4 regions of the Paenibacillus sp. FSL H8-0034 genome follow, and region 2 is predicted to be linked to each of the others. Evidence: predicted binding sites of a transcription regulator. Region 2 holds the regulator's gene; each other region holds the start of a gene.
What was found. Region 2 encodes Rex, which represses fermentation and respiration genes when NADH is low (regulators of the CRP and FNR family bind a similar motif). Its sites were predicted from a motif close to TTGTGAAATATTTCACAA; they were not measured.
Positions count from the first base shown of each region.

Region 1: the regulator Rex is predicted to act here: its motif matches at 5,699-5,716, upstream of NST47_RS29520 (cytochrome ubiquinol oxidase subunit I).
Region 3: the regulator Rex is predicted to act here: its motif matches at 3,054-3,071, upstream of nadA (quinolinate synthase NadA).
Region 4: the regulator Rex is predicted to act here: its motif matches at 2,205-2,222, upstream of NST47_RS02055 (DUF1641 domain-containing protein).

Region 1 is NZ_JBBOBS010000001.1:6,580,131-6,587,900, forward strand. Features, by position in the region: gene NST47_RS29490 (cysteine hydrolase family protein) at 1-123, opposite strand, end outside; gene NST47_RS29495 (ABC transporter permease) at 178-1,071, opposite strand; gene NST47_RS29500 (ABC transporter permease) at 1,097-2,041, opposite strand; gene NST47_RS29505 (ABC transporter substrate-binding protein) at 2,058-3,632, opposite strand; gene NST47_RS29510 (LysR family transcriptional regulator) at 3,987-4,925, shown strand; gene NST47_RS29515 (hypothetical protein) at 5,084-5,401, opposite strand; gene NST47_RS29520 (cytochrome ubiquinol oxidase subunit I) at 5,776-7,131, shown strand; gene NST47_RS29525 (cytochrome d ubiquinol oxidase subunit II) at 7,128-7,770, shown strand, end outside.
Region 2 is NZ_JBBOBS010000001.1:3,283,797-3,291,566, forward strand. Features, by position in the region: gene dinG (ATP-dependent DNA helicase DinG) at 1-2,209, shown strand, start outside; gene NST47_RS14740 (redox-sensing transcriptional repressor Rex) at 2,206-2,832, shown strand; gene NST47_RS14745 (inorganic phosphate transporter) at 2,950-3,948, opposite strand; gene NST47_RS14750 (DUF47 domain-containing protein) at 3,976-4,596, opposite strand; gene NST47_RS14755 (amidohydrolase) at 4,977-6,284, shown strand; gene NST47_RS14760 (cell wall elongation regulator TseB-like domain-containing protein) at 6,281-6,772, shown strand; gene NST47_RS14765 (hypothetical protein) at 6,958-7,491, shown strand; gene NST47_RS14770 (AAA family ATPase) at 7,484-7,770, shown strand, end outside.
Region 3 is NZ_JBBOBS010000001.1:722,856-730,625, reverse strand. Features, by position in the region: gene nadC (carboxylating nicotinate-nucleotide diphosphorylase) at 1-423, opposite strand, end outside; gene nadB (L-aspartate oxidase) at 413-2,026, opposite strand; gene nadA (quinolinate synthase NadA) at 2,066-3,004, opposite strand; gene ftsH (ATP-dependent zinc metalloprotease FtsH) at 3,393-5,333, opposite strand; gene hpt (hypoxanthine phosphoribosyltransferase) at 5,402-5,941, opposite strand; gene tilS (tRNA lysidine(34) synthetase TilS) at 5,981-7,411, opposite strand; gene NST47_RS03280 (protein kinase domain-containing protein) at 7,439-7,770, opposite strand, start outside.
Region 4 is NZ_JBBOBS010000001.1:437,756-445,525, forward strand. Features, by position in the region: gene NST47_RS02045 (NAD(P)-dependent oxidoreductase) at 1-352, shown strand, start outside; gene NST47_RS02050 (NAD(P)/FAD-dependent oxidoreductase) at 447-1,625, opposite strand; gene NST47_RS02055 (DUF1641 domain-containing protein) at 1,656-2,099, opposite strand; gene NST47_RS02060 (tetratricopeptide repeat protein) at 2,486-3,367, opposite strand; gene NST47_RS02065 (ATP-binding protein) at 3,391-4,347, opposite strand; gene NST47_RS02070 (chondroitinase-B domain-containing protein) at 4,633-6,960, shown strand; gene NST47_RS02075 (response regulator transcription factor) at 7,112-7,770, shown strand, end outside.

The sequences.
Region 1 (7,770 bases), 3.3 Mb from region 2:
CGGATCGAACTGCAAGGTTTCCTCTGCTTCGATTCCGATGGTAGCGCTAGTCGCGGAGCCCCGACTGATGTCAAAGTGGCTGCCTTCTACAAGCCAATAATTTTCTCCATTGCCGTATCTCAACCCTGTCATCTCCTTATATCGTCTCTATGCCTACGTACATCCTGTCATCCGGTATCAGCCGGATTTCACTTTGGAATGCGGATCAAATTCATCGCGGATGCCTTCACCCAGCAAGGTGAAAGCCAGCACCAGCAGGAAGATCGCCAAGCCCGGGGCAAAAGAAATCCAGGGGGACATGGTCAAAAAGGTGGTGCCGCTTTGCAGCATTTCGCCCCAGCTGGGAAACGGAGGCGGCGTCCCGAGCCCGAGGTAGGACAAGCTGGCCACGACCATAATTGCATGCCCCATATTCAAATTGCACGCCACGGTCAGCGAAGTCGACGCATTCGGTAAAATGTGGCGCAGCAGGATGCGCCAGGTCGGAACGCCGTGGCTTCTAGCCGCCTGCACAAATTCCCGGTCCCGGATACTGAGCACCTGGCCCCGGGTAATCCGTATGAATTGCGGGGCCATAATCACGGCCACAGCGAAGGCGGCGTTAATAAACGAAGGCCCCATAATAAAGGTCAGCGCCATGGTCAGGACCAAGCCGGGAAACGCCAGCCAGGTATCAACGACTCGCATCATGATTTCATCCACCCAGCCACCATAGAATCCGGAAATCAACCCCAGCGGGACCCCGATGGCAAAAGCGAGAGCGACGATCAAGATGCCTGAAGCCAAGGATTCCCTCGCGCCCCAGACGACCCGGCTGAACACGTCACGCCCCAGATTGTCGGTACCGAAGAGATGCGCCAGCGTCGGCGCCTTCAATGCGGACGTGTAGTCTGTAGCAAACGGTGAGTACGGAACAAAGGACGGCAGGATCAGCGCGACGGCAATAAAGCCAAGCACCATTAGTAATCCGGACATGATCAACGAATTGTTGCGGATTTTTTTGAGCAAGGTCATCGTTTTGGCTTTGAGCTTCAACTGATTGACCTCCATCTTTCTTCGGGTAACGTCCATTGACATGGTATTCATTTCCCCCCTTTTACGAATACCGGATTCGAGGATCCAGGAACGCATACAGCACATCGACTAACAAATTCGTGAATAAGATCGTACCGCCCATAAACAACACGCTGCCATTGACGACCGGATAATCTCTTTGGACAATCGCGTTCAGCACCAGCTGCCCCATACCGGGCAGTGAAAAGATTGATTCAATCAGGACGGCCCCGCCCAGCAAGCCGCCCATCTGCAGCCCGATCACCGTAACCACTGGCAGGATCGCGTTGCGCAGCGCGTGCCGCAGCAGGACGGCTCTTTGCCGCATGCCTTTGGCCCGGGCCACCTGAATGTAAACCTGGCTCAAAACCTCCAACATTTCGCCACGCAGCATTCTGGACTCCATGGCGGCTAAGGGAAGCGAGAGGGCAAACACCGGCATGATCAAATGATACAGATTCGTACCGAGGCCCTTGGACAAGGGAACCCAGCCCAAGGCCGGGAACCACTGTACCGTAACGGAGAAGACGAAGACCAGAATCAAGGAAACCCAAAAGGTAGGAACCGCCGCTCCGGCCAAGGCCATGAACCGCCCGAAATGATCAATCCATGAATTCGGATATTTGGCCGACAGGATGCCCAAAGGCAGCGCGATGCACAAGGACATCAGGATCGCCAAGATGGCAATTTCCAAGGTGACCGGAAGCCGGGAAAGAATCAGGCCAATAACCGGCTGGCTTCCATACAGCGAGCTGCCGAAATCCCCTTGCAGGGTAGCGGATAAAAAGCGGACGTATTGGACCGACAACGGCTGATCCAGTCCCAGCTTGACTTCCAATAAATGAACAGCTTGCTCGCTGGCCTCCTCGCCCAGAATCGTATGCGCAGGATTGCCAGGAACCAGATGGATCAAGCTGAAAGTAAAAGTAATCAGGAGTAGGCATACCGGGATAAACCACAGAAGGCGGCGTCCAATATAACTGGCCATGGCAGAATCACCTCCATTATTTGCTGATCGTCGTTTTGTACAGTCGTAACAGCTGATCGGGATACACATCAAAGCCTTGTACTTTGTCGGTCCAGACATCCACGACAGGTTGGTAGCCGGTGAATACACCCGGAACCTCATCCAGCAGCATCGTAGAAACCTGGGAGTAGATTTTTTTTCGCTCCTCCACCGATTGGGACTCACGTGCCGTCTGCATCAGCTTATCTACCTGGGCATTGCTGTATTTTCCGTAATTGAAGGGAGCGTTGCTGACAATAAAAGCGTAGCTGTTTTGATCGGGATCGATCATCCCGCTCCAGCCGCCTCCTGTGGCATCCCAATCTCCGCTGTTTCGTTTCTGGGTGATCGCAGCCGAATCGAGGGCTTCAATTTTCATCGTAATGCCAACCTTGGCCAATTGGCTCTGGAACAGCTGGCTGAGCTGCAGAGTTTGCGGGTCGTTAGCGCTGAGTAACGTGAAGGAGAAGCCATCGGGATTACCGGCTTTCTTCAGTTCTTCCTTGGCGGAATCGACGGAATACGCGACCTTCACATTCGGGTCGTTGGCAAAACCGGCCGGGGAGAAGAAGGAGAAACCCGGCACGAATTTGCCGAAATAGATCAGTTGATTGATTTCATCGCGATTGATCGCATAATTGACCGCTTTACGGTTGTTGATATTGTTGAAAGGCGGCCGCTGCAGATTGAGTGTCAGCCTTGAGTAGCCGAAGGACGTGCTGATGCCGAGCTTGAGATTTTTCGTTTGCTCCACCTTGGGAATATCCTGAAAAGGGATCGAGTCGACCAGATCGACCTGGCCGGAAATGAGTGCATTCAGTTTTTGCGATTGGTTGACAATCGGCTTGAATTCCACCTCATCCAGCTTAGGCTGGTCCTTTTCCCAATAGTTCGGGTTTTTGCGAATCGTCAAATGGTCATTTTTGTTCCATTCCACGAATTGGAACGGGCCGGTGCCGACCGGATTCATCTCATATTGATCGCCTAATTTGGCCCTCGCGGTGGGAGAGGCAATCAAGCCGGTACGACCGGTGATGGTAGCGATAAAAGGAACAAACGGGGTCTTCAATTTAACGACGAGCGTATGCGGATCCGGCGCCGAAAGCTCCTCCACGAGTATCAAATCCGAGCTGCGCGGAGAGGCATTGGCCGGGTCCATAATCCATTTCCAGTTATCAATAACAGCCTGCGCATTAAAATCAGTGCCATCGTGAAATTTGACGTCTTTTCTTAATTCAAAGGTGTACGTCTTGCCGTCTTCACTCACGGTCCATTTGGTGCTCAGACCGGGAATGAATTTGCCATCCGGGGTCAGCTTGACCATTGGATCATAAATATTGTTGTACAGCTCCTCATCAATCAGCCGGGTGGATTTGGCTGGGTCGAGCGTACCGAAATCGGTAATCGTCCCGACTCTCAGCTTTCCACCTGAAGCGTCTGCGGGAGCTGGTTGTGCGGAAGAAGCTGTGGATGGGTCCGTTGCGCTGCTACAGCCGGAAAGAAGGGTAACTACAAGGAAAGCGGACAATGATGGCAATAAAAACCTCTTTTTTATATCAGCCTTTAATTTCATATAAATCCTCCTTCTAAAGTTTATTAGAATTGTACCGCTTGCTGCTTGCCTTGCTTCGTGTACTATCCTTATCTCTCCCACTCCTTTTGACAAATACACCTAAAACAACGACGAAGTTACTTTTTGTTCAAGCATCGAACTCTGACTGAGTTCAAAGGTTGAACTTTATTTGTGTTATGTATTCTTACATTTACATAACACTTTTATGACTTAGCCTCATCATATATGTAGTTTTACAAATCGTAAATAGTGATTTTCAGATGCTTACATTCATTTTTTGGATGTAAGCGTGTTCCCAAAACCAATTATGTAAGGTAAAATGACATTATCATAGAAAGTGGAGGAGATGACGAGATGATTATGGATCAAATAATAACGTTTCTCGGGGTATACCATGCAGGGAGTTACCAAAAGGCAGCTGAGCAGCTGTATTTGCCGCAGTCTACCGTCTCGACCCGGATCAAGCAGCTCGAACGCGATCTAAACAAGACGCTCTTTATACGGAGCAGGACGGGCATTCAATTGACCGAGGAAGGACACACCTTCCTCCCCTATGCACAGAGAGCCGCCACCTCACTCGAAGAAGGAAGGCTGGCTGTCGAGCAATTAAATCGGCAGCAGTCCGGCAAACTGACACTTGGCTGCAACAATTCTTTCGCCTGCTCACTGATTCCGCATTTACTGGCAAAATTCAATGCCGATTACCCTGATGTATCCATTCACGTACTCGGATGTCCTACACGAGAACAAATAAGAAAAATAAACTACAACGAGCTCCGGCTGGGCATCAGCCGATATGCTGTGAACATTCCGTCTTTGACATTCGTAAATATTTTTCAGGAAGAGATCCGTTTGATAGTTTCAAGGAACCACCCTTTGGCCAAGAGGAAGGTTGTAACGATCGAGCAAATCACCGCGGAACCGTTTATCTCCTATGAATTAGACACTCTTTACCGTAAAAATCTGGAAATGACGTTGGGCCATTTAAACGTTACTCATGAAATTAAATATGAGAGTAACAATTTGCCACTGCTTAAATATTGGATCAAGGATGGGTGTGGAGTGTTCCTGTCAGGGGAGCTTCTATTCCGTCAAGAATTGCTTCAGCAGGAGGTGGTAGCCATACCTATCGAGGTCAACCCATTTCCAACCGACAAAGTATTCCTCGTTTACAAGAAAGATAATTTAAACAGTCTTGATACACTGTTTATGCAGCACACTACCCATACGATGCAGAGTATGGAAAACCTCAGGGATGATTTAACGGGAATGTACCAGGCAGGGACCATTTAACAACAATGTGGGCAGACGCCATTTCGATCTGCCCTTTCCTATGCAAAGTCTTGATGAAAAGCGCTTGGCTGTCGCCACTGGTTTTGTCCGTTCTCCGTGAAACGTTGGCTTTAAAACGAAAAATCCCCCTAATCCAAAACGATTAAGGGGATAATGATTCAGAAATTTTCCAGGATATATTCGATTACATTTGTTCTGTTAATTGATCTGTCGGTGCACAGCATCTTGCATTTCTTCTCGTTCATAAACTTTCTCGCCAGCTCTTTATCGTTAATAATATATTTAATCGAATGATTATCTGATTCCGGTACGTAAGTAGCCATTTTGTATGCACTATATTCCGCCGGGGAAATCTCTCTGTTTAGATCTCTGATTACTAATTCAGATTTTTTGAATCCTGTCATGATGAGTAAGGAATTATCTTCATCATATCCCTTTTCCGGTTGATTTCCTGAAATATAATAACACTTTACCATATCAAACCCCTCCTCCTTATTTAAAACCAGATATGCTACCCTTGATTTAAAAAATTCGAACGGCACAATGTCAGTTTAATTCACATACAATAGTACAATATGAGAAACCGCTTTTGCAATACCAGCGACTAAAGATTTATACGATTCAATTGTATATTGATGCATGATGATACATTTTCACAAATTTTGAAAAACTAGTATCAACAACTTTGAAAATTTTCTCAAATATTATGACGCCACACATGACCCGCTCCTTCATCATTTCGTAACGCATAAGTCATCAATTGATCATAGTTGTTGTGAAATAAATCACATACATAAGCTATAATAAGTGGTAAATAAGAGCATAATGTTCAAAAGGAGTGTGCATTCGGATGATGAATTACGACCCGGTATTTTACAGCCGTATTTTGACAGGACTTACGCTTGGATTTCACATTATTTTTGCTACGATAGGTGTCGGACTGCCTGTCATGATTGCCATTGCCGAGTTTCTGGGAATCAAGCGCAAAGATCCACATTATACACTGCTCGCACGTCGCTGGGCACGTGGATTCGTCATCACTGTGGCAGTCGGCGTCGTTACCGGTACTTCAATTGGCTTGCAGTTGAACCTGCTGTGGCCAAGCTTTATGCAAATCGCGGGTCAGGCGATTTCTCTGCCTTTGTTTATGGAAACCTTCGCTTTCTTCTTTGAGGCGATATTTCTCGGGATTTACTTGTACACCTGGGATCGTTGGAAAAATCCTTGGACGCACTTTGCAATTTCCATTCCCATTATCATCGGATCGACGTTATCCGCATTTTTTATTACGATTGTTAACGCCTTTATGAATACGCCACAAGGCTTTAAGCTGTCCGGTCGAACCATTATCGACATCGATCCCATGGTCGCGATGTTTAATCCGGCCACACCTACCAAGACCGCGCACGTGATTTCATCAGCCTATATGACAAGCGCATTTGTGCTCGCTACCATAGCCGCATTAGCCTTATTGGCAGGTAAAAAGCATGTATATTACCAAAAGGCACTCAAGCTGACGATGATTTGCGGACTGATCTTCTCCTTATCCACCGCGTTCATCGGTGATCTGTCCGGTAAATTTCTTGCCGAATACCAGCCGGAGAAGCTTGCCGCAGCCGAATGGCATTTTGAAACTACAGCGCAGGCACCACTTGTATTTGCAGGCTATATTGATAAGGAACACAATATTCACTATGGCTTGAAGCTTCCTTATGCGCTGAGTATATTGGCTTTTGCTGATCCGAATGCGGTTGTGAAGGGCTTGAATGATATCCCTGTGGATGAACGTCCACCGCTCTATATCCATTATTTCTTTGATGCCATGGTGGCGATCGGAAGTTTGATGATTGTGCTCTGTATCGCATATTTATATTTGAACAGAAAAAAGCGGCGTCAACAAGGAAAAGAAGTGCCGCGCTGGCTGCTTCGCTTCATTACTTTCTCAGGCCCGCTTGCAATGCTGGCGATTGAATCCGGATGGATATTTGCTGAAGCCGGAAGACAGCCATGGATTCTGCGCGGCTATATGAAAACGGCACATGGAGCCACGACCGCTACCAATGTAGACTGGATGCTGCTGATGTTCTCAATTCTTTACATCATACTTGGATTTGGCGCATGGACGGTACTCCGCCGTATGTTCAAGACGAATACGCCTGAAGAGGAATTAGCATTGCGGGTTGATCAAGGAGGTGAGCACCAATGAGTATTGAAGTCATCGGAATTACAGTGCTCTGGGTTTTCCTTTACGGTTATTTAATTGTAGCTTCGATTGATTTTGGGGCGGGTTTCTTTAGCTACTACACGATGATAACCGGGCGCAAAAATATGGTGCATGGCATTATCGAACGCTATTTATCGCCTGTCTGGGAAGTCACTAACGTTTTTTTGATCTTCTTTATGATCGGGATGGTCGGCTTTTTCCCGGATACTGCTTATTATCTTGGAACCACCTTATTAATTCCTGGCAGTATTGCGATTGTACTGATCGCTATCCGTGGCTCCTACTACGCTTTCAGCACCTACGGCTCCAAGGAAAGCCATCTGTACAAGCTGCTTTACGGGGGCAGCGGTCTATTGATTCCAGCTTCATTGTCCATCGTATTGACGATATCGGAGGGCGGATATATTGAAGAAAGCGGCAATAATGTCACACTGCTCTTCTACAAGCTGTTTACCAGCTCTTATGCCTGGTCGGTTGTCATCCTGTCGCTTGTCAGTGTGCTCTATATATCTGCAGCTTTCTTAACCTATTATGCTCACAAGGCTAAGGATACCAAAGCGACAGAAATTTTGCGAAGGTTTGCAATCGGGTGGAGCGGTCCGACAATATTAGCGAGCTTGT
Region 2 (7,770 bases):
TACTCTTGCAGTCAAGGACTGGGGCGAAGAGGATTCAGTTCGGGAAGAGAAAGACTTATTAACGCTGCCAGATGATTTCGCCGTATTTTTTGCTCAGCTGAAACAAGCGCTCAAGGAGCGCTTTACAGCTTATGAGGATCGTGAAGCACAGGAGATTATGCTGGCCGAGGTTGAAGCTGCGTTCGAGCAGGAGCGGCATCTGATGATCGAGGCTGGTACTGGCACAGGTAAATCGCTTGGCTATTTAATACCCTCCTTGTTTTACGGGTTAAAGCATGACAAAAAAATGCTCGTTAGTACCCATACGATCAATTTGCAGGAGCAGATCAGGGAAAGAGACATTCCGCTGTTGATGGATTTATTTCCAGTCGGCTTTCGTGCTGCCGTATTCAAAGGAAGAAGCCATTATTTATGCTTGCGCAAATTTGAGACCAAGATGGGCCAGCAGGATTTTGAGCATGGCAAGGAAGATCGGCTGACGGCGGGACAAATGCTGGTGTGGCTGAGTGAAACCGAACATGGCGACGATGAAGAGCTGCATTTTAGCGGCAAAGGCACGCAGTTCTGGCATTCGGTTGCGAGCGACTCGGATTCTTGCCTGAATCGTGCCTGTCCGTGGTTTAAAAAATGCTTTTACCACCGGGCTCGCAACAATGCTAGCAATGCAGACCTGGTGATTACCAATCATTCGATGCTGTTTACAGATACGAAGGCAGAAAGTCGGCTGCTTCCAAGCTACAAGCATTTGGTCATTGATGAAGCGCATCATTTTGAAGAGGTGGCCAGCAAGCATCTGGGTATCGAGGTCGTATACGGTGCTTTTGTCGGTACTCTGTGGTGGCTGTACAAGGATAGTCGTAATGGACAACTTCCCATATTAAGCTCAAAGCTGAGCAGGGCAGACGGCGAAAAGGGTCTTGCGTGGAGTCAGATTCTGGATGCGATGCTTCCTGTTCTGCTGCAGATAAAAGAGGAATGGGATGAATTGACCGATTTGCTCTTTCAATTGGTATCAACCCGTTCTGACCCTTCCCAGCAAACTGAAGGCGGACAATTGGTTTACCGGCTTAAAAAGGATGACAAACCACCAAGCTGGGATAAGCTTCTTGTGCTGGAAGAGAACATGTATTTAAAGCTGACTGAAATTTTGAAAAAGCTGGATAAAGTGCTTAACGAAGTAAAAGATCAGCAGGAAGTGCTGGATGTACAGGGGTTGGTGACCGACATTAGCGGTTCGGTGAAGGAACTGTACAGGCTAAGGGACAATCTTCACTTTTTTATGGCTTTGACCGACGATAACTATGTATACTGGCTTGAAGCGGGAACTAGCAAAAGTAAGTCCATTCAGCTTATTAGTGTACCCGTAGATGTCAGTCCGATGCTTCAGGAGCATTTCTTCGAAGCCAAGGATAGTGTGATTATGACGTCTGCGACACTATCAGTTGGCAAATCCTTTGACTATACATGTGAACAGTTAGGCTTGAATACCAATGAACCTGAGGCCAAGCTGAAAACGGTCCAACTGCAATCGCCTTTCAATTATCGTCAGCAAGCGCTGGTTGCGATACCAAGAGATTTTCCCAGCATACGCAGCAACTCTGGTGATAAACATTTTCTGGACAATTTGTCTCAGTCCCTGGCGGAAGTAGCCCTGGAAACGAAGGGACGTATGCTGGTGTTATTTACATCCAACCGGATGCTGAAGCTAACCCACGCGGCTTTAAAAGAGAAGCTGAGTCCATTTGGCATAGGTGTATTAGGCCAGGGTGTAGATAGCAGCAACCGCAGTAAGCTGACGCGGCTGTTCCAGAATAGTCCTTCGAGTGTATTGCTCGGAACGAGCAGCTTCTGGGAAGGTGTCGATATTCCCGGTGATGCATTAACTTGTCTGGCGATTGTCCGGTTGCCTTTTCAACCACCGAACCATCCTTTGGTCGAAGCAAAGATGGAGAACCTGAAGAAACTGAATCTGAATCCTTTTATGAAATTATCGGTACCCCAAGCAGTCATTCGTTTCAAGCAAGGCTTTGGACGTCTCGTTCGTACAGCCAAGGATAAGGGTATTGTCATTATTTACGATACGCGTGTTATTGATTCGACCTACGGAAAATACTTTTTGTATTCGCTACCCGGACCCAAAATCGAACATATGCCTACGAATCAGCTAGTGGGTAGAATTAAGCAATGGATGGGAGAAAGCGAAGTATGAAAACGATCAAAATATCGGAAGCAGTTGTTCGAAGACTCCCTGTGTATTTACGCTATTTGAATGAACTCAGTAAAAAAAGTGTGCACACCGTTTCTTCACAGGATTTGGGTCAGAAGCTTGATCTGAACCCTGCTCAAATCCGTAAGGATCTGGCTTACTTTGGTGAATTTGGGAAAAAAGGAATCGGCTATGATGTCGATTATCTGATAGAAAAAATTCGTCAAATTCTGAAGCTGGATAAGGTCATTCCAGTCGCATTGGTTGGAGCGGGTAACTTGGGCAGGGCGCTGTGCAATTATAACGCCTACCTGAGGGATAATATGAAAATTGTTGCTATATTTGATGCCCATGAATCGAAGATTGGCGAATCCATTAACAATCTTAAGGTTAAGCCTATGGGAGAGCTGAAGGAAACCATCAGAAGTCTGCAGGTGAGGATCGGAATCATCACCGTTCCTGCCTTTGAAGCACAAAATGTTGCTAATCAATTTGTGGATGGCGGTGTAGAAGCCATTCTGAATTTTGCTCCGATCATTATTAAGGTGCCGAATGAGATTCGAGTTCATCATGCTGATTTCACTACGGAGCTGCAAAGCCTTGCTTATTATCTGGATGAAGAGTAAGGGTCATAGACAAGAGTTTTTTAACTCCTGGTATGAAAATGATAATCCACAAAAAGACCATTCAAAAGCTTTAAGCTTTTGAATGGTCTTTTTGTGATGTTGAAGCAGTTAGAAGATCTATACAAATAAAGCAATGACTTTGTAGATAAGAAATGAAAGTATCATCGAGATCGGAATGGTAATAATCCAGGTCATAACCATTTTACTAACAGTGGACCATTTAACATCATGAAATCTCATGACCGTACCCGTTCCTATGATGGAGGAAGAGATAACATGTGTGGTCGATAATGGCATGCCAATGGCAGTTGAGGTTTGAATGATGATCGAAGAATTCAAATCGGATGCGAAGCCATTGATCGGTTCAATCTTCAGCAGTCGGCTGCCCATCGTTTTGATGATTCTATAGCCACCAATGGAAGTGCCTAGGCCCATCGCGGTTGCAGCAGAAATTTTGACCCATAAGGGTACATCCAGTTCTGTCTGGTAGCCAAGAGTAACAAGTCCAAATACCATAATTCCCATTGCTTTTTGTGCGTCGTTGCCACCATGGGACAATGAGAGAAGTCCAGCAGAAAAGATTTGAAAAAAACGGAACATCCGATTCATCTTGGATCGAGATTGGTTGCCATTTACAATGATAAGCTTTCGAATGATCCACATGATCAGAAAACCTGTGGCGAAGGCGATGATTGGCGAAAGGACCAGGATAATGACAATTTCTTTGAAGCCACTCCAGTTTAAAGCTGCAAAGCCCGCACCGGATATAACGCTGCCAGCCAAAGCTCCGATTAAGGTGTGCGATGAGGAGGAAGGAATCCCATAATACCAAGTAATGAGGTTCCATATAATAGCTGTTAGCAGCGCAGCGATCAAAATTTCGACGCCATGCGGAATAGTTGCCGGATTAGCTACCTTGCCACCTACCGTTTTGGCAACCTCGGAGGAATATATCGCACCTATAAAATTTAAAACGGATGCAAAAATGATTGCGAATTTGGGTGTCAGGGCCCTGGTAGAGATTGATGTAGCAATCGCATTGGCTGTATCGTGAAACCCGTTGATAAAATCAAAGATGAGCGCCAAAGCAACAATGATTATTAATGTAGTTAACATAATTTCCTCCTAGCGATTTCACACAGCTTACGAATAACGCATAATGACGCTATCCAGAATGTTGGCTACATCCTCACAGGCATCGGTTGTTTCTTCGAGACGCTCATAGATTTCTTTTAATTTGAAATCATGGTAGGGATCTTTGGGGTTCATAAAGATTTCTCGAATGCCTTCACGCATCAAACGGTCCGCATCATTTTCAAGTGAATTGATCTGTACGGTGTGTTCGCTGATCTGTAAATATTTTTTCTTGGACAGTAATTTGAACGAATCGAGAATATGCTGGCAGCTGGCAACGATGACGGCTGAAAATTCCTTCATATAGTGATCACTTATACTAATATTTAAATAGTCAAAACGCGCTATGGAGGCTTCAATACCATCTATAACATCATCAAGCTTGGACGCGAGTTCCATAATATCTTCGCGATCAATGGGGGTAATGAACACTTTATTAAGACCTTTGTAAATTTGATGTGTAATTTGATCACCTTTATGCTCCAATTCCTTTAATTGGGGACAGTAGGAAGCAGGCGGTTGATCTCCCATAACCGCAGTACGAAACATTTGGGCAGCCTCAAGCGTGTTTTCTGAAGATTTCACAAGCAGTTGTAAGAAATCCGCATCATTTTTTTTGGCGAAAAGCATGGAATAGCCTCCTTAAAGTTTTGTGAAGCAAAACTAACTTCGTAAGCATGTACTTAAAGTTTTGTGAATAAAAAATAAATTTGCGAACATAAAATGAGGGACGCGAAGCGGACTGACTTCTATATTAACAATAAATTAATAATATACGAAGTATTTAGATTCATTATGTAGAATTTTGGCGATTAAAATTCACGCAAAATTAAAAATACCATATAGCAGTAACGGAATGCAATGATAGTTTATCCAATTCAGAATATGTTCATGAAAGTTCATTTATGTAAACGGTTATCTGGCTGCGAGGGTCTTCAATACTTGATTTTAAAACTTTGAAGTTGTACAGTAAAAGTTGAAGCTAAATGCGAGGAAGGATTCGGGTGACAATGACAAAAACAATCATAACGAATGGTGTATTTCTAACATTAAATGAACAAAAACCAATTATTCAAGGCTATATGACCATTGAAAATAATTTGATTACCTACATAGGAGAAGGGCTTCCACAGCCTCTTGAGCTGTATGACGAGCGTATTGACGGGTCCAAGAAGCTGTTTATGCCGGGTTTAGTTAACACTCATAACCATGCTGCGATGTCATTGCTGCGCGGCTATGGTGACGATCTCGCATTACAGGTGTGGCTGCAGGAGAAAATGTGGCCGATGGAAGGACAATTTACAGCTCACGATGTACGTTCAGGTACACTGCTCTCCATTCTGGAAATGCTTAAAGGCGGAACGACTACATTTGTCGATATGTATGATCATATGAATGAAGTCGCGAAAGCTGTCGAGGAAAGCGGAATGCGTGCTGTCCTGACTCGTGGTGTGATTGGATTGTGCCCTCCTGACGTTCAAACAGCTAAGCTGGTAGAAGCAAGACAATTTGCACTGGATTGGCATGGCAAAGCTGGCGGTCGTATCACAACGATGATGTCTCCGCACGCTCCTTATACATGCCCTCCAGATTACATTGAACGAATCGTAGCAGTAGCTCATGAGCTTCAATTGCCGATCCATACTCACATGTCGGAAACAGCGCGTGAGGTTCAGGAAAACGTCGAACAATACGGAGCAAGGCCTGTAGCTCATTTGGCCAAGCTTGGACTTTTCTCCAGACCGGCCGTTGTTGCTCATGCAGTTCATCTGACAGATGAAGAGATAGATGTATTGGCCCAATATGATGTTAGGGTATCCCACAATCCAGGAAGCAATCTAAAACTGGCAAGCGGTGTGGCGCGTGTACCCGAAATGCTCCGTAAGGGAATTAAGGTATCATTAGGAACTGATGGTCCTGCTAGCAATAACAACCTGGATATGTTTGAAGAAATGCGTCTTGCGGCTCTGATTCATAAAGGTGTGAGCGGAGACCCTGTAGCAGTTCCTGCTGAAGCGGCTATCCGGATGGGCACGCTGGATGGAGCTAAATCCATTTGGCTTGAAGACGTTGGTGCCCTTCAGCCTGGAATGAAAGCTGATTTCATCGCTCTGGACATAGATCAACCACACTTTTTTCCGAAAACCAACTTTGTATCTCATGTCATTTATTCGGCTTCCGCCAAAGATGTCAGCGATGTGTGGATTGATGGGCAGAGAATTGTGAAAGATGGCGTATGCTTAACCCTTGATGAAGAAAAAATACTCTATGACGCTCAAAGCTGCTTTGAACGATTAACTGGAGCTTCGGTGCAATGAAAATTAAAATAACAGCAGCAGCGGTGTTCGTTGCAGCCTTGTTGTTATTTCTCGGCGTACATTTCTACAACACGATTCAGGAAAAAGAATGGCAGATTCAACGCAATGCAGTGCAGACTGCTTACCAGAAAACGATTTTGGCACAAGTTACCAATGTGGAGAGATTTGTTGGTGAACAACCTTATACGATCATCCATGGAGAAGATAAAATAGGCCAAAAGCTGGTGGTTTGGGTAGGCGAGGATCAAATTTTCACACAAATGGCTGCTGATGGAATCGATACTGAAAAAGTAAAGGCGCTAACTTTAAGCCGCCAGCCAACTGCCAACATCAAGCGTATGGTGCCTGGCGTGTGGAACGGCAACCTCGTGTGGGAAGTATTTTACAAAATCGCTGCTGAAGAAACCAATCCTGATCGCTATTATTACGATTACTATTTGTTCAAAGATGGTACCTGGCTCGATACGTACCGTTTAAGTATTCAATAACTGCTTATGCCGCACAATTATAGGGGGGAACTTCTATCATATAAAGTGCGGCTTTTTTGTTACAATTATAGCAATGTATTCGAATTTCCAACTAGTTTAGCTCTCACTTCGTATATAAAATGTGATATACTAATAGTGTACAGGTTGACTGAGAATCTTGATTGGAAAGGGGACTGACTGCTTTTATGAAGCTGCGCTTATTGCCTTTATTAGTTAGTGTTACAATTTCAGCTACATTACTATTCGGCGGATGGTTTGCTTACCAGAGCTTTGCGATGGAAAATCCTTTGTCGGCAATTGTAAGCAGCACTCCTGGTGTAGAGCATGTACAAACTCGTATTTCAAGTGAAGCTGCCTTAATAGAATTAAAGCTTGCATCCGGGACAAGTCTTCGCGAGGTGTATAACCGTATTCAGAATGAAGGCTCCGGCTTGATCGGCAAAAAAGAATTAAAGCTGAAAGTAACGAATGAATCGACACCACGAATGGATCAATGGTGGTCTTCCGCTTTGTTCGATGTTGCTCAGGCTATGGAAACCAAGCAATACACACAAATCCCCAAAACATTACAGGCTCGTGCCCTTGATTCTGAAGGGTTAAAGGTTGCTACGGAGATGGACGACAAGTATGTGTATATATCTTTGACAGATGGTGATAAAAGCAAATATTTAATGCTTCCGCGTACGTCTGCCAAAATGGGAGTGTGGACAAATGGATAAAATATATAAAGAAATCATTATTGGTTTTGTACCCGTATTGTTATTGTTCCTCGTTTTTATAGGAATAAACGCAATTCCAATTATTTTTATGATTATTATTATGGGAGCTCTATTTTATATGAATCGGATGCGGGGTGCCAGCATGGGAATAGGTGCTTCCGAACGCAAATCGCGTAATGTGACACCCAGCTATATGACTTTTGACGATATTGGAGGTCAACAACGCGCCAAGACAGAACTTCAGGAAGCTCTTGATTTCCTGATCAGGCATGATGAGAT
Region 3 (7,770 bases), 2.6 Mb from region 2:
ATGACCTGGAGTTGTTTTACGTGTATCCACGAGTCTGACCGGCAAGCCTTGCAGAGCATCGACAAACTGCCTGGTACGGGTAGCTATCCCTGACAAACGCTGCATCAGATTAAGAGCGAGCCTCTCACCCAGTAAAATATGTCGGGTATTGCCTGTCACCTCAGCCAACACACAGCCCTTGTCCACAGCTTGTCCTTCTTCAACCTTCGCTACAAAACGAAGCTCGGGATCAACAAGCGCAAACACAGCTGCTGCGATCGGCAATCCAGCGATAATTCCAGACTCCTTGACATGAATAATAGCTTTTGATTGATGATCCTTGGGAATGGTTGTCATGGTCGTGACATCACCCATGCCAATATCTTCCTCCAGCCACAGCTGAAGGTTTTTCTTTACAATATCCATCTGCAGCTCAAACATCATCAATCTTCTCCTCCGTAATCCCGTCTTCCCGACTGAATATCGTATGCTTCCTCCAGTTCAGATCGTCCTTCTCCGGAAAATCATCCCTGTAGTGTCCCCCGCGGCTTTCTTTCCTAATCAAAGCAGCCTCAGTTGTTAAGAGCGCACATGTGAGCATATTGGCAAACTCGTAATCCTCGCGCTTGTTCAAACAAGATTCAAAGATGGATAGCTGGCGGCGCAGCTCTTCATAACCTTTCTCCAGCCCTTTGGCTTCACGCTTTAGTCCGGCATAACGCAGCATAATTTTTTGCAGCTTTAGCCTCTTTTCAACTATTGGCTGTTTGGCGTGTTCATTACGAGACGTTACTTGCTGAACAGATGGATTCGCAGTCAAAGGAGACAATTGGTCAATACGCTCCAAAATTCTCCGACCAAACACAATCGCCTCAGATAGTGAATTACTGGCTAAACGATTAGCCCCGTGAACCCCGGTTGACGACACTTCACCACAAGCAAACAAGCGGGCCACCTTCGTTTCACCGTAAAGATCGGTTTTCACACCGCCCATCATATAATGCGCAGCAGGTGCAACAGGGACCCAGTCCGAAGACAAATCCAAACCATAGTTCAGACAAAACTCATATATGGTTGGGAAACGATGCTTCACCGTTTCTTCGGATTCATGCGTAAAATCGATATAAACAAATGTAGATTTCGTCAGCTCCATCTCATTCACGATAGCCCTTGCCACGACATCACGCGGCGCCAGCTCCAGCTGTGGATGGTATTTCTCCATAAATCGTTCACCTGTAATATTGCGTAAGATAGCGCCTTCACCACGAACAGCCTCGGAAATCAGAAAACGTGGTGCTCCTGGATAACAAAGTGCTGTCGGATGAAATTGTATGAATTCAACATCCTGAATAAGTGCTCCTGCACGGTAAGCAATTGCAATCCCATCACCTGTAGCAATATCTGGATTGGTAGTGTACCGAAATAATTGTCCCGCTCCGCCCGTACATAGAATCGTAGCGTTGGCTTTGACAAAAACCCTTTGACCACTCGGCTTTTGCACCAACGCACCAAGACATTCCCCGTTTTCGGTTATCAAATCTATAACAAAATGATCATCCCAAACCTCAATATTTGGATCCAGCTTCGTTTTCTCTGATAAGGATCTTACGATTTCAGCTCCTGTTGCATCCCCGTGAGCATGTAAAATACGGCGGTGACTATGAGCTCCTTCTCGGGTCAGTGCAAATGCTCCATCCTCCAGATCGAACTGCGTACCCATCTTGATCAAATCCCTGACGCCTGCCGGCCCTTCATGCACCAATACATCAACTGCCTCATGGGAGCACAGCCCTGCACCAGCTACCAGAGTATCGTGTAAATGATAATCCGGCGAATCATCATCAGCTATAACCGCGGCGATTCCACCTTGAGCATAACGTGTGTTGCTATCGAGCAGCGATTTTTTCGTTACCATTAGCACACTATATTTTTCACTTGCTTTGATAGCGGTAAAAAGACCGGCGATTCCAGCGCCGATCACCATAACATCGGTATGAACTTGAGGCAGCTTGCTGATATCAAAGTCTACTAAATAACGTGGTATCATGAGTACGCTCACTTTCTTCTACAAAGAGAGTAGCGCATGCTACTTCACTAGCAGCATGCGCTCCAAGGATGCTCTGGCTTGATCGGCAATATGCGGCGGTACATAAATTTGCGGCTGCATTGTTTCCAGACAGCGTACCACTTTTTTCAAGTTGTTCACTTTCATATTAGGGCAAACCAGGTATTTGGTAGCAAAATGAAACTTTTTGTCTGGGCTGTCCACTCTCAATTGAAACCCGGTTCCATCCTCAGTACCTACTATAAATTCTTGATGCTCTGATTCTTTACAATATTTGATAATGGCTGTAGTACTTCCCACAAAATCCCCAAGCTTAACTACCTCAGGCCGACATTCAGGATGAACGACAAATTTGGCATTGGGGTACTGCGCTCTCATCTCTTCTACATCTTTGACGGTCAGCATGTCATGGGTGTTGCAGTAACCTTCCCAAATAATCATTTTTTTGTCCGTAAATTTGGAAACATAGTCACCCAGATTTTTGTCTGGAACCCAAATAATTTCATCGGAATCTACCGACTCGATCACTTTAATAGCGTTTGCCGACGTACAGCAAATATCGGTTTCTGATTTTACATCAGCCGAGGTATTGATATAAGCAACAACTTTCGCATTTGGATGCTGTTTCTTAAGTGCACGGAGACCGTCTACATTAACCATGTCTGCCATCGGACAGCCAGCCCGTTCATCAGGAATCAGCACGGTTTTGGTTGGGGCCAGTATCTTTGCACTTTCCCCCATGAAATGTACACCACAAAATACAATGACGTCAGCATCGGTAGTTGCTGCTTTCTGCGCCAAAAGGAAGGAATCACCACGAAAATCAGCAACTTCCTGAATCTCATCTCTTTGATAATAATGAGCCAATATGATCGCGTTACGTTCCTTCTTTAACTGAAGGATTCGTTCTTTTAACTCGCGCTTTTGATCTTCTTTCCGTTCCAATGCCAGTGCTTCCATAAGAAACCCTCCCTTTCTCTTGAGCTGCAGTTGGTTTAACGATATTAGTATGTGAAAATGTTCACATAAAGTTTAAAGATTTACACCTAATTTACACAACATCACAGGCTGTGTCAATGCTTAAATAGATGCAAAATGAACTAATTATTCGCATATTCGTCAGCAGGTTCCGTATACCCTCAGCTTAAGTCCAGTTCTTGTTTTTTTGACTCCTTAGCAATAAGAAAAGCTTCTGATCGAAGCCTATTCGAGGAAGATACATCCGTGTTTTATATGTAGCTTTTCTTGCAATATCAGAATATTCAGCTCTGCTGAAAATTTATAAATTCTGATATTATAACAAAGCCGACAGCAATGAATATGCCGCCGGCTTGTATAACGCAGTAAATTAAGATTCTTTATTCGGATCTTCTTCAATTGGATGTTTGTCAAAATCAAGCTTATTGGCTTCTGATGTTGTTTCCTGGCCTTGGATATTAATTCTCACATCGGAAGCATCATCAAGACTGCCGTTATCGATGAGTTGAATAATTTCATCCTTTTCCAGGATCTCTTTTACCAATAATGTCTCGGCAATGAGTCGTACTTGATCTGCATATTTCTCCAATGTTTCCTTCGCTTTCGCGTAGCAGCTGCGGATAATGGTTTGCATTTCCTGATCGATTTCATAAGCTATGGCATCACTGTAGTTTTGCTCATGGCCAAAATCACGACCCAGGAATACTTGCCCCTGCACATTGCCAAACTGCATCGGTCCAAGCTTATCGCTCATGCCATACTCCATAATCATCTTACGAACGATGCCAGTCGCACGTTGGAAATCGCTGTAGGCACCGGTACCGATTTGTCCGATGAATAACTCTTCCGCCACACGACCGGCCAACAATCCCGTTACCTTGTCAAGCAGCTCGGTTTTGGTATTCATCATCTTGTCTTCGCCTTCTTTAGGAAGCATCATCACATAGCCGCCTGCGCGACCTCTTGGGATGATTGTTACCTTATGGACCATATCGGCGTTTTCAATATGATATCCGACAATCGTATGTCCGGCTTCATGAAAAGCGACCATACGTTTCTCGCGTTCGCTAATAACACGATTCTTCTTCTGGGTACCTACAACCACACGATCAAAAGCTTCGTCCAGCTCACCCATGGAAATATCTTTACGGTTACGTCTGGCGGCGATTAACGCAGCTTCATTCAACAGGTTCTCCAGATCAGCGCCTGTAAATCCGGTCGTATAACGCGCAATCGATTCCAGCTTAACATCTTTATTTAATGGCTTATTGCGAGCATGAACTTTTAGTACTTCTTCGCGGCCTTTGACATCTGGACGGTCAACCGTAATTTGACGGTCAAAGCGTCCTGGACGCAGCAATGCCGGATCGAGAATATCAGGTCTGTTCGTAGCGGCGACAATAATTATGCCTTCGTTAGCTCCGAAACCATCCATTTCTACAAGCAATTGGTTCAATGTCTGCTCACGCTCGTCATGTCCGCCACCTAAACCTGCGCCACGCTGACGACCTACAGCATCAATCTCATCAATAAAAATAATACATGGTGCGTTCTTCTTGGCATTCTCGAACAAATCGCGTACACGCGATGCCCCAACACCTACGAACATTTCAACAAAATCCGAGCCGCTTATGCTGAAGAACGGAACGCCAGCTTCACCAGCTACAGCCCGTGCAAGCAAGGTTTTCCCTGTTCCCGGAGGTCCATTAAGCAATACACCCTTAGGAATTCTTGCACCTACAGCAGCGAACTTACGAGGATCCTTCAAAAACTCAACAACCTCGACCAGCTCTTGCTTCTCTTCATCTGCCCCCGCGACATCCTCAAAGGTAACGCGCTTCTTCTCTTCGTTATATAGTCTGGCGCGGCTTTTTCCAAAATTCATGACTTTGCCGCCGCCACCCTGCGCGTTATTCAGTAAAAAGAAGAACAGGATGAAAATAATGACGAACGGAATAATGGAGGTAAGGAAGCTAATCCAAACATTGTCACCTTCCATTTTCTCAATCGTGATGTTCGGAACCTCAGCCTTTTCAAACATCTGGATTACTTCTTGGTCAAAGGGCGCACGAGTCTCGAAATTCTTCTTATCCGGCAAGGGCGCATTTTTATATTTCCCACGAACCAAGTATGTATATCCGTCAAATTTGACATTGACCGAATCCACATTTTTCTCTACTAAGGCCTGTCGGAGCTTATCGTAACTAATTACGTCTTTCTGTTCATTCTGTGTGCTAATAAAGTGAACGATACCGACGGTGACCAAAAAAATGAGCAAATAAAACCCTGTATTGCGTATAATTCGGTTCATCCCTTACCTCCTCTCAAACGGCAACTTTGTTTATTGTACCACAGCAAGTCTGGGCATAACAAGAAATGCTAATGTGAGTAAACTTCCGGCTTTAAAATCCCGACATACGGCAGATTGCGATACTTTTCCGCATAGTCCAATCCGTACCCGACTACGAATGCATCCGGTATGCTGAATCCTTTATAGTCTGCTTCCAAATCGGTCGTTCTACGCGCTGGTTTGTCAAATAAGGCTGCGACAGTAATCGATAACGCATTGCGACGTTCGAGAACATCTATGAGATAGCTGAGTGTAAGTCCACTGTCAATGATGTCTTCCACAATGAGGATATGCCTTCCCTCTACGGGAACATCCAAATCCTTAACAATCTTGACAACCCCTGACGACTTCGTTGACTGTCCATAGCTGGACACCGCCATAAAATCAATTTCCAAAGGAACTGTCATTCGCTTCACCAAATCCGACATGAAAATAAACGCGCCCTTTAATACACAGATGACCAGCGGATTGCGCCCTTCAAAATCACGGCTTAATAGCTCCCCCATCTCCTTAACTTTCTCTTGAATGTCTTGTTCGCTGTAAAGTACTTCGAGAATGTCGTTTTGCAACAGAGAACCTCCTACTGAAATAAAATTAAATGATAGCACTTATAGACTTTTTGAACACGCACTTATACAAATCATCAATCGTGTATGCCCTGTAATCAAGGCATGCGACGATCTACGAACCCCCGGAAGCCACACGATGCGCTCCTGAGCGTCCACGACAACCGGCACCTGCAATCTTAAGCTGGGCGGCAGTTTGGAATCGATGAAGATATCCTTTACCTTTTTGGACCCGTTCAGTCCAAGCAGACTCATTCGGTCTCCATCCTTGCGATTTCTAACCTGCAAGGGAAACTGCAGCTGCTCTGCATCAAACCAGGCAGTATTACGATCATGAACAGGTACAACCCAATGCTCATCCACCGTAGTACGCTCCATCCAGCTGCATGCCAGCTTGACTCCTGTTTCTCCAATCGTCAGGCTATCGATGTCCCGCTCCCACGTATAGCTGTAGGATGCAGGTGGTACCCCATCATTATGCACATAAATCCGATCGTATTCCCTTGTTAAAACCAAGCTGCCTCCTATATGTAGGCTCAGGTTAGATAGGTCCCCGAGAATAGCGTCCCGCATTTGCTCAAGCTTTAGGAAATCTATGGAATCTGCGTCACCAAGAAGACAATTTAATATTAGTTTAATCAAACGTCTTTGTAAAGCAAGATGAAGCCCTTCAAACCATTTTCTTGACCATTCACAGAAATCACTTTCCTGGTTAACCCCCTCCGCAAAAGCTGACATGGTCTGCAAATGCATGAAATCATGCTCAGCTGTCATCATCACAGACAGTCGGTTCAATGCTTGCGGCAGTTGATCGTTGTAATTACGAAGCTGCGGAAGCAAGCCAAGGCGAACTTCATTACGGAAATATTTAGTATCCATATTACTACTGTCTACATAGAAAGCAAGCTGCTTATGATGACAATAGTCCAATAGCTCTGATTTATATATACGAAGCAAGGGGCGTACAAGTTCCACATCTTTTTCTAAGCGACGAATTGGGATGCCTGTAAGTCCGGCCGGCCCTGTTCCCCGCAGCATCCTCATCAGCATCGTTTCCGCCTGATCGTCTGCGTGATGACCAAGTACAATACGCGCTGCATCATAACGGTGTGCGACTTCAAATAAAAACCGATAGCGCAGCTCACGTGCCGCAACCTGTGGATTCTTCCCTGTTTCCCGGATATATTGCGGGAGATCGAAGTTCGCTACTTCACAAGGCAGCCCAAGCTTATCCGCCAGACTTGCCACATACTGAGCCTCCTGCTCCGACTCCTCAATGCGAAACCCGTGATTTACGTGCGCGAGGACCAGCCGCCAATTCCACCGTTCCGACATTGTAAAAAGGAGATGCAGCAGTGCTACGGAATCCGGTCCCCCCGATACCGCTACAACTATGCATTCCCCTTCCACCAATAACCGCTCCGACTTGATTAAAAACTCCACTCTTGCTGCTAAATCGACTGCTAGATCCATATCCCCCTCCTTCCGGCTTGCTGCCAGCTATGTCCAGTAAAAGTATACGACTAATCCGAAGAACACCAGGGAGACCGTAAATCCTAATTTCAGCCATGACTCCCGATTAGCAGAGGTAGCAGGTAAGCGCTTATGAAATTTCAACCGCCGCCATGCCGCCAATACCTGGCTGGAACTTGTGTAATGCCCTAGCAGTGCTTTTTGCAGCACAGGCCTACAAGGCTCCAATATCGGATTGGTCTTCAGTAAATCAATCAGCATTTGGACATTGCGGTTTTGCGGCAGCAGCTTATCAATCCCATGCATTCTCTGCTCTGTCTCCGTGCTGCTTATGAGGAGAACGGCAAAAGCGAACATAT
Region 4 (7,770 bases), 2.8 Mb from region 2:
TACTTTAGCGGCTGCAGAAGCTATGGCAGCAGGCAGTGCCTATGGAATCAATCCCGAGCAGCTGTATCAAATTCTCTCCACAAGCTACGGGGATAGCCGGATGCTGCGACGCCATGTTGAGCAGCATATTCTGGATCGCAGCTTTCAACCAGGGGGCGCTCTGAAGTACCTGCTTAAGGATGTCGGATTGGCTAACCGACTCGTAGCCGAAGCCGGGATAGAAGTATCAACCGGAAATCATGTAGAAGCCGTACTGCATAAGGCTGTGGAGCAGCAGCTGGGGGAGCTGGACATGTCTGCTGTGATCTTGTCTCTGGAGCTGCTAACGGGGACCAAGGTGGAAAGAAAGTAGAAGCACTTTTTTAAATAATCCATATATATCTGTATAACAAAAAGCCCCTTCACAACAATATGCTGTGGAGGGGCTTGATTGCATAGTCAGCTTATTAATAAGCAAGGGCAAATAATCCGTTAATGTGGGACAAGTAACGGGCGTTGCTCGCTTTCTTCATCAAGGATGCCGGAGTACCTTTTAATTCAATACCGCTTCCACCTACGGAGCCGATACCGTCTTTACGGCCAAGGCTTGCCAATGTTCCCGAGAATACAGGGCTGAAGCTGTCCATGGTTGTACCTTTGAAATGAGCAGCGATATTAGCGCCAGCAAGCTCACCCATTTGCCAAGCCAATTGCGCAGTTGGCGGGAATGGACGGCCTTCAGGTCCAAATACGACTGCGCAGTCGCCAGCCAGGAATACATCAGGATGAGAAACGGATTGCAGCGCTTCGTTAACCGTTGCACGACCACGATTCACTTCTACTCCACAGTTCGCTACCAGCGAGCTGCCTTGTACGCCGCCAGTCCAAACCAATGTGCTGGTATCAATCGTTCTACCGTCTTTGAGGCTTACGGTTGGTCCGTTCACTTCAGTAATCGCAAGGCCCGTCAAGAATTCAACACCGCGATTTTGCAGGCTGACCGTTGCACGCTCGATAAGCTCAGCAGAGAAGATTGGCAGAATGCTTGGCATAGCCTCGACCAGATACAGCGATACATCTGCGAAATCAACGCCATATTTGCGGCAAATGCCTGGAAGCTCATCAGCCAGCTCACCGACCAGCTCAACGCCTGTCAAGCCTCCGCCACCGATAACGAAAGTAGCGTCTGCTTTGTTGTTGGTGCTGCTGTAATTGCGAATGCTTTGCTCCACATGTGCAAATAGACGGTTGGCATCGGCTACGGATTTCAGCGTAAAGCTGTTTTCCTGCAGACCTGGAATACCAAAGTAGTTGGTTTCACTGCCAAGAGCGAGCACCAAAGCGTCATAGCTGAACGTTTTGCCACCCAAAAGAAGCACTCTGCGTTCTTCCACATTAATTTCATCAACCGTACCAACCACCACATTGATTTGTTTACCTTTAAGCAGCTTTTCCAAAGGCAAAGCTACTGCCTTCTCGGCAACATTGCCTGCAGCAAGACGGTGCAGCTCAGTAATAATTTGGTGCGAGCCCACGCGGTTAATAACGGTAATTTCTGCTTCTTCATGCGTTAGATGGGCACGAGCGGAAAGAGCGCTCAATAAGCCGCCGTAGCCGCCACCCAAGATCAAAATTTGTTTACTCACGTTTATCCTCCATTCTGGCAATAGGTTGTTTTATAGGTGGTCTTGCTTTTTTCTCTCGCTTAAAATATCAAGGTATGCCTGGCTAAAACGAAGCATTTTTTGCAGTTCCGGATCTTTAAGCAGCTTTAGCATGCCAAATAGGCCGATGGTGGCATCGCTTTGATCAGCACGATCGTTGGCTTCAATAGCAGCCGATGCGTAACCTTTTACTTTTTCCTCAATTGGTTTGACAACTTCCTGAATACCGCCAACCATGTCTTGAATCAATACACGGTCGTTGGCTACTTTATTAGCCAAATCATACGTTTTGGTAAGCAGAGTCATCATTTCCGTAAGTCGTGGCAGTTGATCTACCAATACGGTCAATGCCTCTTGTACCTCAGGTTTTAACAATTGATCCAATACATCTGCTTTAACGGTTGCCGGAGCTGCTGAAACTTCTTGTTCTGATACTTGAGCAGTGGTTTGTGCCATTCTTTGTTCCTCCTTTATTCATCTGAATTGTTCGCAAGTAGCAAAAACGATATTCCGCGATCTATATGAAATATAATATAGGTTATTATTATATTATCCATTCACTTGTGAAAAAAATCACATAGAAGTTAGAAAGTTTCCGTGTCTAAGCTGCTGCGAACCAAGTAATTGCTAAGCTATATTGTATACCTTATAACGCCGGGAGACAATAGTTTTTTCATCATTTAGTTACAAATTATTCGGTGTTCCTGGAGTTATTGCTGTAAAGGAAATTATGATGCGGATTTACATGCATAAAGTGGGAGCTGTCAGCCAAAGGAGATGTCCCCTCAAGCAGCCAAGCTGCTGGTGACATCTCCTTTTTCACGTCATAAGTAACTCGCGATTTATGATTGTTTTCTAAAAATCGATCGCCAGCCGAACACCTTGGCTTTAACCAGGAGCTTGCTCGTCCAATGCGAGAGAACATGCAGCACAATAAATAGGATTATCAACGGTTTGAATAGAAGCCAGGCGACGACCCAGGTGAGGAAGATTTGCCACGGCTTCATCTTTTTGATAAATGAGGGCAAAAGAAGCAAGCGGTAAAACCAATAGCTTTTTTGCAGGCTTTTCAGATATTCCCTGCGGATCTGTGCATCTGTGGGATCGAGTCTTATTGCATTTTTCAAATACTCCTGTTCCTTATCGTAGTCGCCTCTTTTTTCGGCGGCCCAGGCCAGATAGAGAAAGGTTTGATCGTGATCCGGGTTCTGGAACAAGGCGGCCTGCTCAGATGCCAGCGAAGCCTGGAAATTGCGGGCGTTGGCATGCAGATAGCTATCTCCAGCCAAGTACAAGGAGTTGTCGGGAGCCAACTGCAGCGCTTGGTCGAGTTCCTCCCTCGCTTGCTGAAGCTTGCCCTTTTTGTGATACAAATTAAAGCTGAGGAACAAATAATGGCTTTCATAGGGATCGATACGCTGCGCTTCCTTGACCGCCTGCAAATACTCCTTTTCCTTACCCTGGGAATATAAAACGATCACACGCACGAACCAGCCGATTTTATTCTCGGGGTCATATTTCAGAGATTCCGCCGACCAATGCAGGGCTTTGTCATACTTACCGGATTTCATATAGATTTGGGCAAGCATCCCATAAGCATTGGCATTCTCTGGTTCCTCCCTGAGCCACTGCTCGGCCTCAGCAATCGCTTCGTCAAAGCGCCTCCAGTTCGTCAGCTGGAACACCCGGGTCATATGGTCAGATTGCTCATAACGTAAGGACACCGCAATCACCTGCAGCCTTCTGCTTATTTGATTCGATAGGTTTTGATATACTCCAGCACATGCTCATAATCTTTGTTAATATCGCTGAAGGTTGCATAGTTTTTGGCCGTTGAAAACCAATCCAGTGTGGTCGCCTTGCGGCCTGTTACACTCTTTTTCAGATCTTGGTCCGTAATGGGCTGGATGTCTCCGCTCTCCAGGGATCGCTCCAGGGCTTGCTCAATTGCATCCCGGACCACCTGCTCGAGATCCGCACCCGAGAAGTGTGTAGTTTGCTCAGCCCACTTTTTCAGATTTAAAGGCTCCTGTGGCTTGCCCTCCAGCTTCAATCCCAGAATTAATTCCCTCTCGGCAGCTTCCGGCGGCGGTACAAATACCAGATGATTAAAGCGTCCTGGACGGCGCAGCGCAGAATCCAGATACCATGGCGTGTTGGTGGCACCAACCACAAGCACCTCATGATTATACGATTGCAGGCCATCCAGCTCCGTTAGCAGCTGATTGACGAGCATGCGATCGTGGTGCTGATGCATGTGATGACGGCTCCCGCCCATAGCGTCAAGCTCATCGATGAAAATGACACACGGCTTTTCGGCACGAGCCTTTTCGAAAAAATCATGCAAATTGTGTTCGCTCTGCCCTGCATACATCGATAAAATAGCCTGCAGCTCAATATGAAGGAAATTGGCATTAATCTCACCAGCGATAGCACGGGCGAGAAAGGTTTTGCCGCAGCCGGGAGGCCCATAGAGCAGTAGGCTGCCGCCAGCGGTTTTTCCGAATGCCTGAAACATTTCCGGCTGTTTGAGCGGGAGTATAAAGTTCATACGGATTTTCTTCTTGATCTGCTCCATGCCGCCAACCTGCTCAAACGTAATACGGGGTTGGTCCATTTCGATCAGATGATTTCGCTCTTTATTAAATGAAATGACCTTTAATTTGTTCTTTCTTTCGTCTTTACCTTGGGTATCATCGGACATTAGCTTCAACTCCTTAAGGGTAAGAAGAACATCATCCATTCGAACTTGAATTTAATATGATTTTATCAGCAAAGCCACGGCGGTTTCAAGTTTCTTGACTTCATGGCGACCGGTTGTTGTTCTGAAAATAACGATGGGATTGGTAAAATAAACGCCTCAGTATCGATTTTGATGATCTGTTTCGATTTTGAAGGTTTACTTTTCCATAGGCTTGTAGCAACAATGGCAATAGAGTGCACTCTAACCATTTGAAAGCGTTTTTAAAAAATGAAAAGGACGTGTGCAATGGTAAAGCGTAAACAAGTTTGTGCGTTGGTGGTGTTCATTTATTTACTAGTAACGATGCTCCCGATCTCCGCCACTTATGCCGCAGATGCGAAGTTTATCATCCCGATAACCAACGTAACGGCAAGCGGCAATGATGGAAACGAGCCGAAAAATGTACTGGACGGCAATTTGACTACCCGCTGGTCGGCTAGTGGCGACGGACAGTGGATTCAGTTTGATTTGGGAACGGACCTCAAGAAGCTGGCTTATGTAAAAATGGCCTTTTTGAACGGTGACACACGCACATCGACCTTTGATATTCAAACCTCCACGGACAATGTAACCTTTACGACAGTGCGCTCTAACGTCACGAGCAGCTTGAGTGCAAGCCTGCAAACCTTTGATTTTACGGATGTAGATCCGGTTCGTTATGTGAAAATTATCGGGCACGGCAACTCTGTGAATGCGTGGAACAGCTACACGGAAGTGGAGATTTACGGAGATGTATCGGCAGTCAATACATCGGCTGATGCCAAGTTCACGGTTCCTGCCGCTTCGATCAGCGATAGTGGCAATGACGGCAACGTGCCGGCTAATACAGTGGACGGGAATACAGCGACCCGTTGGTCGAGCAACGGTGATGGTCAATGGATCCAATACGATTTGGGGTCCAGCAAGACGGTAGCTTATATCAAGCTGGCTCCTTTTAACGGCGCTGCAAGAACCTTTACCTTCGATATACAGACATCTGCAGATAATGTGACGTTTACAACGGCGCGGTCCAATGTGACCAGCAGCTTGAGCGATGCCCTGCAAACCTTTGATTTCCCCGATGTGTCGAACGTACGCTATGTGCGAATTGTCGGTCATGGTAATTCGAGCAGCACATGGAACAGCTACAGCGAGGTTGAAATATATGGGCACAGTGAAGCGAGTACAGGTGTGGTGAACGTGTCGACGGCGGCCCAATTGGCGACCGCGATTAGTAATGCGTCTGCAGGCACAACGATTGTACTGGCGAATGGCAACTACTCGGCTCCAGGCCCGATCCAGATTGCTGGTAAAAACGGTACAGCCAGCAGCCCGATCAAGCTTATTGCGGCAAATCAGGGTCAGGCAATTATTAACGGCGGCGCATTTTTCTATGTGCAAAACTCCTCTTATGTGACCCTCGAAGGACTGAAATTTACGCAGCCAGGCAGCTCAACGAACGCATCGTTTGACAAGTCGGCTGTCATTTTGGACGGATCGAACAATATAAGGCTGACACGCAATTTGTTTGCTTTATCGGAGAGTGGCACCAATTCGATGTGGGTTCAGGTCAGGGGTGTGAACAGCCATCATAACCGGATCGACCACAATGATTTTGGCGGAAAGAAGGATACGGCTCCGCTCATTGCCTATGAGGGCGATGGCAATGGCAATATTTCGCAGTATGATACAATCGAATACAACTATTTCCATGATGTCGGTCCCTGGGTAGCGAACGGCAAGGAAACGATACGTTTGGGATTGTCCGGAATTTCGTTGTCCAACGGGTATAACACGATCCAGTACAATCTGTTCGAGAACTGCGATGGCGAGCCGGAAATCGTCTCGGTCAAAAGCAGCAACAACACAGTCCGTTATAACACGTTTAAAACCTCGAAGGGCGGGCTGACGTCCAGACATGGCCACAGCAACAGCTTCTACGGCAACTTCTTCCTTGGAGACGGGGTTGAAACTGAAGAGGCAGGAATTCGAATTTACGGCAACGATCATAAGATCTACAACAATTACATGGAAAACCTGACGCAAAGCGCGATCATCATCGACAGCGGTAGCTTTGATGGCGGAACGGGTGGTTATCCGCCGAATCCGACACCGACACAGTTAACGGCACAATGGAAGGTTTATCGCGCACAGGTCGTCAACAATACGATTGTGAACAGCACCTCGGGGATCATCGTTGGATCGGGTAAAACCTACGCTCCAGAGGGCGTCAGGGTGGCTAACAATATTGTGAAAAATTCAACAGGCACGCTCTATAATGAAGCGGCAACGACGAATACCGTGTTTGAAGGAAATCTCGGCTACGGCAGCACCTTGAACAATAAATCAAGAACGACTGGTGAAATTCGTCTTGCTGACCCGTTGTTCAGAACGTTTAACGGGCTGCAAAAGCTATCATCCACCAGCACGGCCGCAATTAACTCTGCAGTTGGCAGCTATACGTACGTCACCACGGACATGGATGGTGAAGCCCGTTCCATAAACGATGTAGGTGCGGACGAATATTCCGCCTCAACCGCTATTCCGGTCGTTCATCAGCTGTCGCCTTCCGAGGTAGGAACGAACGCGCCTTAAGGCTGGTCTATAAGCCAAGCATGAATATGTGAGCTGAAAGTCCGTTCCTCCGGGGACGGACTTTCGATTTTGAAGATCCTTTCGAGGTTTTGACGATATCCAAACGACAGCCGTTCATCGGATAATGACGATAGGATGGGGGGAAACACAAATGGCTACAATCTTTGTCGTTGATGACGAGCCGATTATCGGGATTGGATTGAAAGCGTTAATCGGAGAGTACAAGCGATTTCACGATATTCAGACGTTTACGGATAGTGTGAAGGCATTATCGCAGATGGTATCGAATCCGCCCGATGTTCTGCTAACCGATATTCGGATGCCTCGAATGGATGGTTTGGAGCTGTGCAGACAAATCCAGCTGCATAAGCTGTCCACACAAATCGTGGTTTTGTCGGGCCATGGGGACTTTGCTTACGCACAAAAAAGTATGTCCTATGGAGCCAAGGAATATTTGCTGAAGCCGATCACCGAGATCGAGCTTTTTCCAGTACTGGATAAGCTGCTTGCGGAACGAGAGGCTCCGGTATTTTCTTATGCCGATTTAGAGCGGTGGATCGATCAATTGGAAGCATCCATATGGATGCTGGATCGGATACACGTACAAGAGCTGCTCTCGCAGGGCAAGGAGGAGCTATTGGCGGGCGTTACAGGTGCTCATCTACGCCAGAGGGTGTTCGACGCCATGCTGCTGCTCGCCAGAAAGCTGAATGCCCGCGGCGTGTATCGATTTGAAACGGAATCATTGATGGCGGCCAATGCCGAGCATACGTTGACTTACGAGCAGTTCCAATCGGAGATAGCCGCTTG